One region of the Kineococcus gynurae genome, then DNA from elsewhere that is predicted to be linked to it. Evidence: riboswitches for the same ligand, from Rfam matches in the RefSeq annotation. Region 1 holds a riboswitch; the other holds the start of a gene.
What was found. A riboswitch is a leader RNA that binds a small molecule or an ion and turns the genes downstream of it on or off. The one in region 1 is predicted to bind cyclic di-AMP.
Positions count from the first base shown of each region.

Region 2: linked by a shared signal. The riboswitch ahead of ACFFKU_RS07805 (C40 family peptidase) and the one ahead of ACFFKU_RS03065 (transglycosylase family protein) in region 1 are both predicted to bind cyclic di-AMP.

Region 1 covers NZ_JBHLUI010000003.1:348,834-352,979, forward strand. Annotated here, with positions in the region: gene ACFFKU_RS03050 (TrmH family RNA methyltransferase) at 1-158, shown strand, start outside; gene ACFFKU_RS03055 (hypothetical protein) at 230-661, opposite strand; gene ACFFKU_RS03060 (hypothetical protein) at 688-1,158, shown strand; gene ACFFKU_RS03065 (transglycosylase family protein) at 1,183-1,842, opposite strand; cyclic di-AMP (ydaO/yuaA leader) riboswitch at 1,843-2,009, opposite strand; gene ACFFKU_RS03070 (lysophospholipid acyltransferase family protein) at 2,211-2,900, opposite strand; gene ACFFKU_RS03075 (SDR family oxidoreductase) at 2,946-4,146, opposite strand, start outside.
Region 2 covers NZ_JBHLUI010000008.1:291,582-295,727, reverse strand. Annotated here, with positions in the region: gene ACFFKU_RS07820 (ATP-binding cassette domain-containing protein) at 1-902, opposite strand, end outside; gene ACFFKU_RS07815 (hypothetical protein) at 1,172-1,435, opposite strand; gene ACFFKU_RS07810 (HNH endonuclease) at 1,482-1,976, opposite strand; gene ACFFKU_RS07805 (C40 family peptidase) at 2,394-3,131, opposite strand; cyclic di-AMP (ydaO/yuaA leader) riboswitch at 3,194-3,317, opposite strand; gene ACFFKU_RS07800 (iron-dependent transcriptional repressor DtxR) at 3,671-4,146, opposite strand, start outside.

The DNA of each region.
Region 1 (4,146 bases):
CGGGGCTCTCCGAGGAGGCGGTCGCGGCCTGCGTCGCGGTCCTCGCCATCTCCCAGTTCGGTTCGACCCGTTCGATCAACGTGGGTGCGGCCGCCGCCGTCGCCATGCACGCCTGGGTCCGTCGGCACGTCTTCGACCAGCGGGTCGACGGATCCTGACGACCTCCCCCCACCTCCGGAACCTCCCACCACCCTCCGCCTGTCCCGACCGGCCCCCCACCCCTCCGTGATCAAGGAATCAGGCGCCGCCGGATTCCTTGATCACGGAGGGGTGGGTGCGATCGGGGTGGGGTCCCCGCGGTGTAGCCGCCGTCGGCGAGGCCGGCCCAGCGCTCGAACAGGTTGCGGTGCGGGCGGTTGCGGGTGACTGCGGCGTTCAGGCCGTACAGGGCGAGGAAGGGGAGGGTGCCGAGCAGCGCGTACTGGTCGGCGTGCCGCAGTTCGTGCCGCCGGCGTCGGTCCCCGCCCAGGTCGCCGTACAACCAGGCGTTGCCCACGGTCGTCCCCCCGCGCCCGAAGGTCCGCGGCGGCATCCCCGAGCACTCGACGAACAGGTCGGGACCGAGCGTGAAGGTGGCGCCGTGACGACGGGCCCAGAGCACCGCGAGCGTCGTGACCGGCAGGTTCCGCCAGGCGCGGAAGACGGTCCAGGCGGTCCCCATCGCCGCAGCGTAGGAGAATCGTCGCCATGATCGGCAGGACGCCCCGACCGCGGCGCGGTCCCCTGCCGTCGGAGGTGGGCGCCGCCGTGGTGGGCCGGCTGATGCTGGCCGGGGGAGCGGGCGGTCTCGTGGTCGGCGGGCTGACCGGGGCGGCCGCCATCACGTTCTCGGATCCCGGTGTCGCCGGGTTGCGGCAGATCGCCACCATCTACGGGGCCGCCGCCGGCACGCTCGCGGGGATCGCGCTGGCCCTGGTCGTGGCCCTGCTGCTGCACATGGCGGCGCGGTTCCGGCAGCTCGGCCCCACCGGGCGGTACCGGCTGGTGACGGTCCCGGTCGGGGCGGTGGCGGTGCTCGGGTCCTACGCCGTCGTGACGATCACCGACCGACCCGTTCAGCGGGTCCTCGTGGCTGCGGCGATCGGGCTGCTGGCCGCCGGCCTGGCCCGCCTCGCCGCCCCCTGGTGCCTGTCCCCCGAGCAGGCACCAGGGCGCTGAGCGAGCGTACGTCCGTCAGGACGCTCAGGGCAGGACGAGGACCTGGCCGACGTGGATGCGCGAGGGGTCGTTGCCGATGACGGCCCGGTTCGCGTCGTGCAGGGCGCGGAAGCCGCCCGGGACCCGGTTGTTGACCGCGATCCGGTACAGCGTGTCGCCCGGGGCGACGGTGACGGTCCGGGCCGCAGGGGCGGGGGCCGGAGCGGGGGCGGCGAGCTCGACCGGCGCGGGGGCCGGGGCCGGCGCGGGCGCGGGGGCCGGGGCCGGGGCCAGCAGGCGCTGCTCGGCGCCGACCGGGTCGGCCGCACCGCGGAGGCCCAGCTTGCGCGAGCAGGACGGCCACGCGTTCCAGCCCTGCCGGGCGAGCGTGCGCTCGGCCACGACGATCTGCTGCTCGCGGGTGGCGAGGTCGGCGCGGGGCGCGTACTGCCCGCCGCCGAACGCGAGCCAGGTGCTGCGGCTGAACTGCACGCCGCCGTAGTAGCCGTTGCCGGTGTTGATGTGCCAGTTGCCGGTGGACTCGCACTGGGCCAGGCGGTCCCACTCGGAGACCGGGGCGGCGGAGGCCGAGCCGGAGGTGGCGACGAGGGCGGCGGAGGCGGTACCGGTGGCGGCGGCCACGAGCACGACCTTGCGCAGCAGACGCGCGGACCGACGGGCAGGCTGGATCGGGGCAGCAGACATCGAGGTGACCTCCAACGCCTACGAGGTGAGCTGTCGGGTTCGGGTCGAAGGTGGATTGACCCGGCCGCCCGCAGGCGGCTTCACCCCGAGGACCGGGCACCGCGGAGGTGCTGGTCCGGAGAACGTGTGGGTCCCCCGCTCCTGCCCGCGTGAAGCGCAGTTCCGGTCGAGGTGGGCAGGACTCGGCGTGTCCGCGACCGTGCCCCCGGTGGCCCGGGAGCGGACCGACCGTAACAAGCCCGAGCGTTCACGTACACCGTTTCGTGACCCACCCGTCACCGGGGGCGTCCGGACGGGGACCGGACGTGGTGCGCTGCCGCCGATCCGAGCCTCGGGGTGTGACCAGGGTCACCGCCCCGGGCAGTCGCTCAGGAGTCGGCGAGGAGCTTCGCGACGGCGTCGGCGATGCGCGGGGTGAAGTCGCCCGCCCGTTCCCCGGGCAACCCGTGCAGCGGCTGGCCGAAGGTGACCTGCACCCGGGGCCGTCCCGGGGCGGGCCAGTTGCGCTTCTTGGGCGGCATGGCCTCGTGGGTCCCGCGCAGCGCGACCGGGACGACCGGCACCCCGGCCTCCAGGGCCAGGTAGGCCGCGCCCTTCTTGAACGGGCGCAGCGACCCGTCGTAGCTGCGCCCTCCCTCGGGGAAGATCACCAGGCTCCACCCGTCGGCCAGCAGTCGGGAGGACGCGTTGGCCCCGGGCGCGCCCCGGCGGTCCAGCGGGAAGGTGCCGATGACGAGCCCCGAGGGGGCCGCCCGCCACCACACGTCGAAGAAGTAGTCCGCGGCCGCGGCGACGGCGATCTTCTTGCGCCGCTTGGCTCCCAGGGCCGTCAGCAGCACGGGGGTGTCGAGGTGGGAGGAGTGGTTGGAGACGATGACGGCGGGTCCGCCGAGCTGGTCCAGCACCTCGACGCCCGTGACCCGGACGTCCAGCTCCGCCTTCATCAACGGCGTGAGCAGGACCCGCTGCAGCACCGAACGGACCGCGGTCGCCGGGCCGGAGCGCACCCAGTCGTTGCGGTGCACCCGACGCGGGTGACGGGCGGGGTGCTGGCTCACTGGTCCTCCTGGGGGGCCGGTTTCTGGCGGGGCCGAGGGGGCGGGTCAGTCCGTCCCGACCAGCACCTGCTGCGGCAGGCGCAGGCGCCGCGTCGGCGAGGACACGGCCCAGTCCGCCACCGGCCAGCGTGCGGCCCGGGCGGCCCGGAACAGCGGCACGTCGGGCGAGACGGCGGTGGGGTTGCCGACCGCCCTGAGCAGCGGGAGGTCGGAGTGGGAGTCGGCGTAGGCGTAGCTCGCCGCGAGGTTGGCCCCGTTGACCTCCGCGTAGCGCCGCAGCCAGGCGGCCCGGGACTCCCCGACCAGGGGCGGGGAGGTGAGGAAGCCGGTCGCGCGACGGGTGCCGTCGGGCGCGTCCTCCTCCTCCAGCTCGGTGCAGACGATCTCGTCGAACAGCGCGGCCAGCGGACGGGTGACCGGGCGCACGTCGCCGGTCATCAGGATGGTGCGGTGCCCGGCGTCGCGGTGGGCCTGGATGCGCTTGAGCGCGTCGGAGGAGGTCTCCCGCAGCATCCGGGGGGCCCATACGTCGTCGATGAACGATTCGAGACGACCGAGGTCGGTGTCGGCGTACCCGCGGAACAGCGAGCGCAGGAAGCTCCCGCGGTCGCGACGTTCGGCGGCGATCCAGCCCGGCAGGTTGCGCATGATCCGGCTGAACTCCTGCACCCGGGCGGGGGCGTTCAGCGCCGAGAGCCGCAGGGTGAGGTAGGTGTCGACGACGGTGCCGGGCAGCAGCGTCCCCGCGAGGTCGAAGACGGCCAGGACGGGCGCGTCGGCGGGGTCCACCGGGGTCAGCGCGCGCGGGCCGGTGCTCTCCAGCTGCTTGCGCCGGCGACGGATCTCCTCGTACTTGCGCATCTGCCCGGTGACCGAGGGGCAGTGGGTCTTCTCGAAGTACTGCTCCCAGTCGATGACCGAGGTGTCGAACCCGAACAGCTCGACGTCGGCCGGGTCCAGGGAACGGTGCAGCGCCAGGGTGTTGTCGTCGGTGAACCGCAGCTCGGCCTCGGTGTAGGCCTTGTACAGGTCCATGTAGCGCCGGGCGAAGTCCACCCGGCCGCGCGCGGTGTCGATCTTGCGCGCCGCCTCGCGGACCCGCTCCGAGCGGGGGGCGAAGGCCAGCAGCCGGTCGGCGACGGTGGTCAGCCGCTCGCCCATGGCGACCTTGCGCTCGACCTTGTCGACCCCGGGGAAGTCCCAGGTGGGCAGGATCTCGGGCGAGGAGTCGAAGGGGAAGTCGGTG
Region 2 (4,146 bases), on a different contig from region 1:
GTCAGGTCGCCGACGAACCCCGACATGAGCAGCCACACCGTGACCAGGGCCGCCACCTGAAGGTTGCCGGCCCCGACCAGCGCGGTGCCGGTGAGCACCAGGGCGAGCAGCAGGGTCGAGAGGACCATGCCGGTGCGCCAGCCGACGAGGGAGGCCAGGCGCGTCGTGGCCCGGACCGCGGTGAGCAGACGGGCCCCGAGGCCGGCGTAGCGGCGCACGACGTGGGCCTGCCCGAGGCTGGAGCGGACGTCGTCGCGGCCCGCGACGGCCTCCTCGAGCTGGGCGGCGTGGTCGGTCCAGGCGCTCTCCTCGACGACCTTGCGCCGGGCCAGCTCGGCGGTGAGCGGGCGGGCCACGAGCAGGGCGAGGGCCGCGACCACCGGGAAGGCGAACCAGGCGGGCCACCAGGTCAGCCCGGCGACGACCCAGGCGAGCGCCGAGCGGACGATCGCGCCGAACAGGCTCCAGAAGGTGTCGCGCAGGAGCTGCCCGAGCTGGCGGGGGTCGTCGTCGACGCGGTCGATGACCTCCCCGACAGCCTGCTCGGCCAGGGTGGGCAGGGGTTGCTGCAGCGCCGCCCCGAGCAGGTCGGCCCGCAGCTCCCCCTCGGCCCGCCCGACCGCCGTCGCGAACGACGCCCGCCCGACCGTGTCCAGCGCCGATCCGCCGAGGGCGAGGACCGCGAGCAGGCTCAGCAGCTGCGTCGTCGGGTCCTGGGCCATCCGCCCGACGACGACGGTCGCCAGGGTCTGCGCCAGTGCCGCGAGCACCACCACGACCAGGGCGATCGTCGTGGGCGGGCCGGCCAACCGGCGGAGCGTCAGGGGTCGGGCCGCCCCGGCGGACGCGGTGGCGGACGCGGGACGGCGGGCGGGACGGAGACGGGGTCGGGCGAACAGCACGTCCTCGACGGTAGTGAGCGCCCGCGACCGTCCGCCTCACCTTTTCCGCCGCCCACCCCTCCCCGCAGCGGTCCCCGACGACCCCGACCTCCCCCGCCCCCCACCCCCCACTCTGACCGTGATCAAGGAATGAGTGCGCTCCTGCCCCTGTCGTCACACGACGTACGGGTCCCGGCGGGGACGGGTGGGGCGGCGGGCAACACATTCCTTGATCACGGTCGAGGAGGAGGGGGGGCCGAGGGGCGGGGCCGAGGGGCGGGCGGGGGACGTCAGCGGCGGCGGAGACGACGGCGCAGCCGGAAGCCCCGGCGTTCGGCCGTCGGCTGCAGGCAGCAACCGACGGTGAGGACGACGGCCGGCACCACCGCCGATCCCCGGTCCACCCACCCGAGAGCCCGGGCCCCGAGCGCGACGAGGCCGGCGAGGAGCAGGACCGCCACGAACGCGACCGCCCGCTCGGGCCACGTGCCCGGGGTGGGGGGCGGGGCGTCCGGGTCGCGGGTGAGGCCGAGCGCGTCGGTGGCCCGGCGCACCCGGGAGGGACCGGACCGCCGGGCCCGGCTCACCGGCCCCCGGCCCTCACGCCGCCTGGGCCAGGAACGAGTCCCAGCGGGGGTCGGGCTGCTCGGCCCCGCGCACCGCCCAGGACGCGCCGCGGGGCGGCCCGGGGCGGAACCGCAGCGACCAGCCCATCTCCTCGGGCGTGCGGTCGCCCTTGAGGTTGTTGCAGCGGATGCAGCAGGCGACGAGGTTCTCCCAGCTGTCGGGGCCGCGGCGGCTGCGGGGCTGCACGTGGTCGACGGTGGTGGCGTGCCCGCGGCAGTAGGCGCACCGTTGGTGGTCGCGGCGCAGCACCCCGCGCCGGCTCACCGGGACGACCGAACCGCGCGGGACCCGGACGTAGCGCGCGAGCAGGATGACCGAGGGCCGTTCCAGGCTCATCGATGCGCCGACGACCGGTTCGGGATCGGCCACGACGACCGATGCCTTCCCGGACAGGACCAGGACCACGGCCCGCTTGAAGGAGACCACGGCGAGCGGTTCGTACCCCGCGTTCAGGACCAACGTGCGCATCTTCCACCTCCGGGAACGCAGAAGGCGCCCTCCCCGGCTGGGAGGGCGCCTCTGTCGGCGACGACGTGGCCATGCTCGTGACCCGGGACACGACCCGGCGCACGGACCGGCACGGCGGCACCGTGCTGGTCGGGGCGTCCGGGTATCTGCACCGCACCGGAGGCGCTCGACCGGCGCGCGCGGGCGGGACCGGGCTGGGGACCCGTTCCGCTCCGTCGTCCCGGTCGATGCATCTCCGGCCTCTCGCGTGGCTCGTCCTCACCGTTCACGGGAACTGTACGACCGGAAATCGCGATCGTCAGCGAATTCTCGGTGAGGGCACGCGGAACGGACGACGACCCGGCCCCGCCGGAGCGGGACCGGGTCGGTCGCAGGAGAGGTCGTACGGGGTTCGGCGGCTGCCGGCGGGGGGCCGGGTCAGGCGACGGGGGCGACCCGGCCGAAGGAGACCGCGTCGGACCAGATGCTGCGCAGGGCGACGGGCTTGCCGGTACGCGGGGAGTCCCACATCTGGTTGCCACCGGCGTAGATGCCGACGTGGAAGACGCGGCCGCCGTTGGAGAAGAACACGAGGTCGCCGGGGACGGCCTCGCCACGGGAGATGTTCGCCGCGGCGGCGCGCTGGGCGCGGGAGGTGCGCGGCAGCTCGATGCCGACCTGGCGCATGACGTAGCTGGTGTACCCGGAGCAGTCGAACCCGGCGGGGGTGGTGCCGCCGTAGACGTACTGGATCCCGGCGTACTGCGAGGCGATGGAGAGGATCCGCTCGCCCAGCCCGGAGGCGTTGCTGCTCACCGCGACGGGCGCGGCGGAACCGGCGGCCTCGGCGGCGGGAGCGGCCGCCGCGGCGCGGGAGGCGCCGGCGCGGGCGACGGCCGACTGGCTCAGGCTCACGGTCGGGCGGGCCACGACCGGGGCCGGGGTGGGGACGGCCGAGAAGGCGGCGGGAGTGGCCAGCCCGGTCGCACCGGCGGCGGGGGCGGAGATGACGCCGACCGGGGTGGCGCCGAAGGCCGCGTCGACCGCGGTGCCGACCGCGGCGGGCACGGCGGCCGGGACGGTCGCGGGCACGACGGTCGGGGCGGCACCGGCGGGGCCGGCCAGGGTGACGGTCAGACCACCGGCGACGACCGCGGCAGCGGCGGCACGGCTCAACCGGGCGACGGGAAGCGGGCGTGCAGAGGCGCGGTGGCGCGCCAGAGCGCGAGTGCTCAAGGTGTTGACCTCTCCGACGCCTACGAGGTGAGCTGTCGGGTTCGGGCGGAAGGTCTCGCCCGGCCGGCTCGCGCCGGCTTCACCCCGAGGACTCGCCCTGCTCCGCGCACGAGGTGCGGACGGGGACGAGCCCGGGAAACGTGGTTCCCCCACTCCTGCCATGACTGACTCGAGGGACCTCGTCGCGGTGGCAGGACTCGGCGTCCGCGTGAGGACTGCCCCGACCTCTGCCGGGGTAGCGCTTGGACACTAACCCAGGGCGTTCGCGGATGTCACGCCTCGGTCACGACGATGTGGCGGGAAGGTGACGCGAAGCACAGACTCCGCTCCGTTCTCCCCCAGAAAACGAACGGAGAGCGGCGATCGCGCCACTCTCCGTTCATCTTCGCGGAGCGTCCGGGTGACGAGTCACCACCGCGACCCGGAACCCGCCCGACGACAAGATCACCGTCGCCGCAGGTCGCAGGCCCGGACGGGCGTCAGCTCGCCGACTCCAGGGCCACGAAGATGTGAGATGCCTCACCCGGGTGCAGTTCGACCTGCTCCCCCTGGTCGACGGTCACCGCCACGAGGGAGCCCGAGGCCGCGATCGTCACCTCGGCGCCCGGGCGCAGCCCCACCGCCCCGAAGCGGGCCATCAGCTCCACGTCGGTCTGCAGCGGTTCGCCCAGCCGGCGCACCACGACCGTCCGTCCCTCCAGCCCAGCGGTGGTCAGCGGCTGCACGCCCTCGCGGAACTCCTCCTGCGTCGGGGTCTCCCCCAGCTCCTCCAACCCCGGGATCGGGTTCCCGTAGGGGTCGAAGTGCGGGTGGTGGAGGATGTCGACGAGGCGTCGCTCGACGTGCTCGGAGATGACGTGCTCCCAGCGGCAGGCCTCCTCGTGCACGAGCTCCCACGGCAGACCGATGACGTCGGTCAGCAGCCGTTCGGTCAGCCGGTGCTTGCGCATCACGC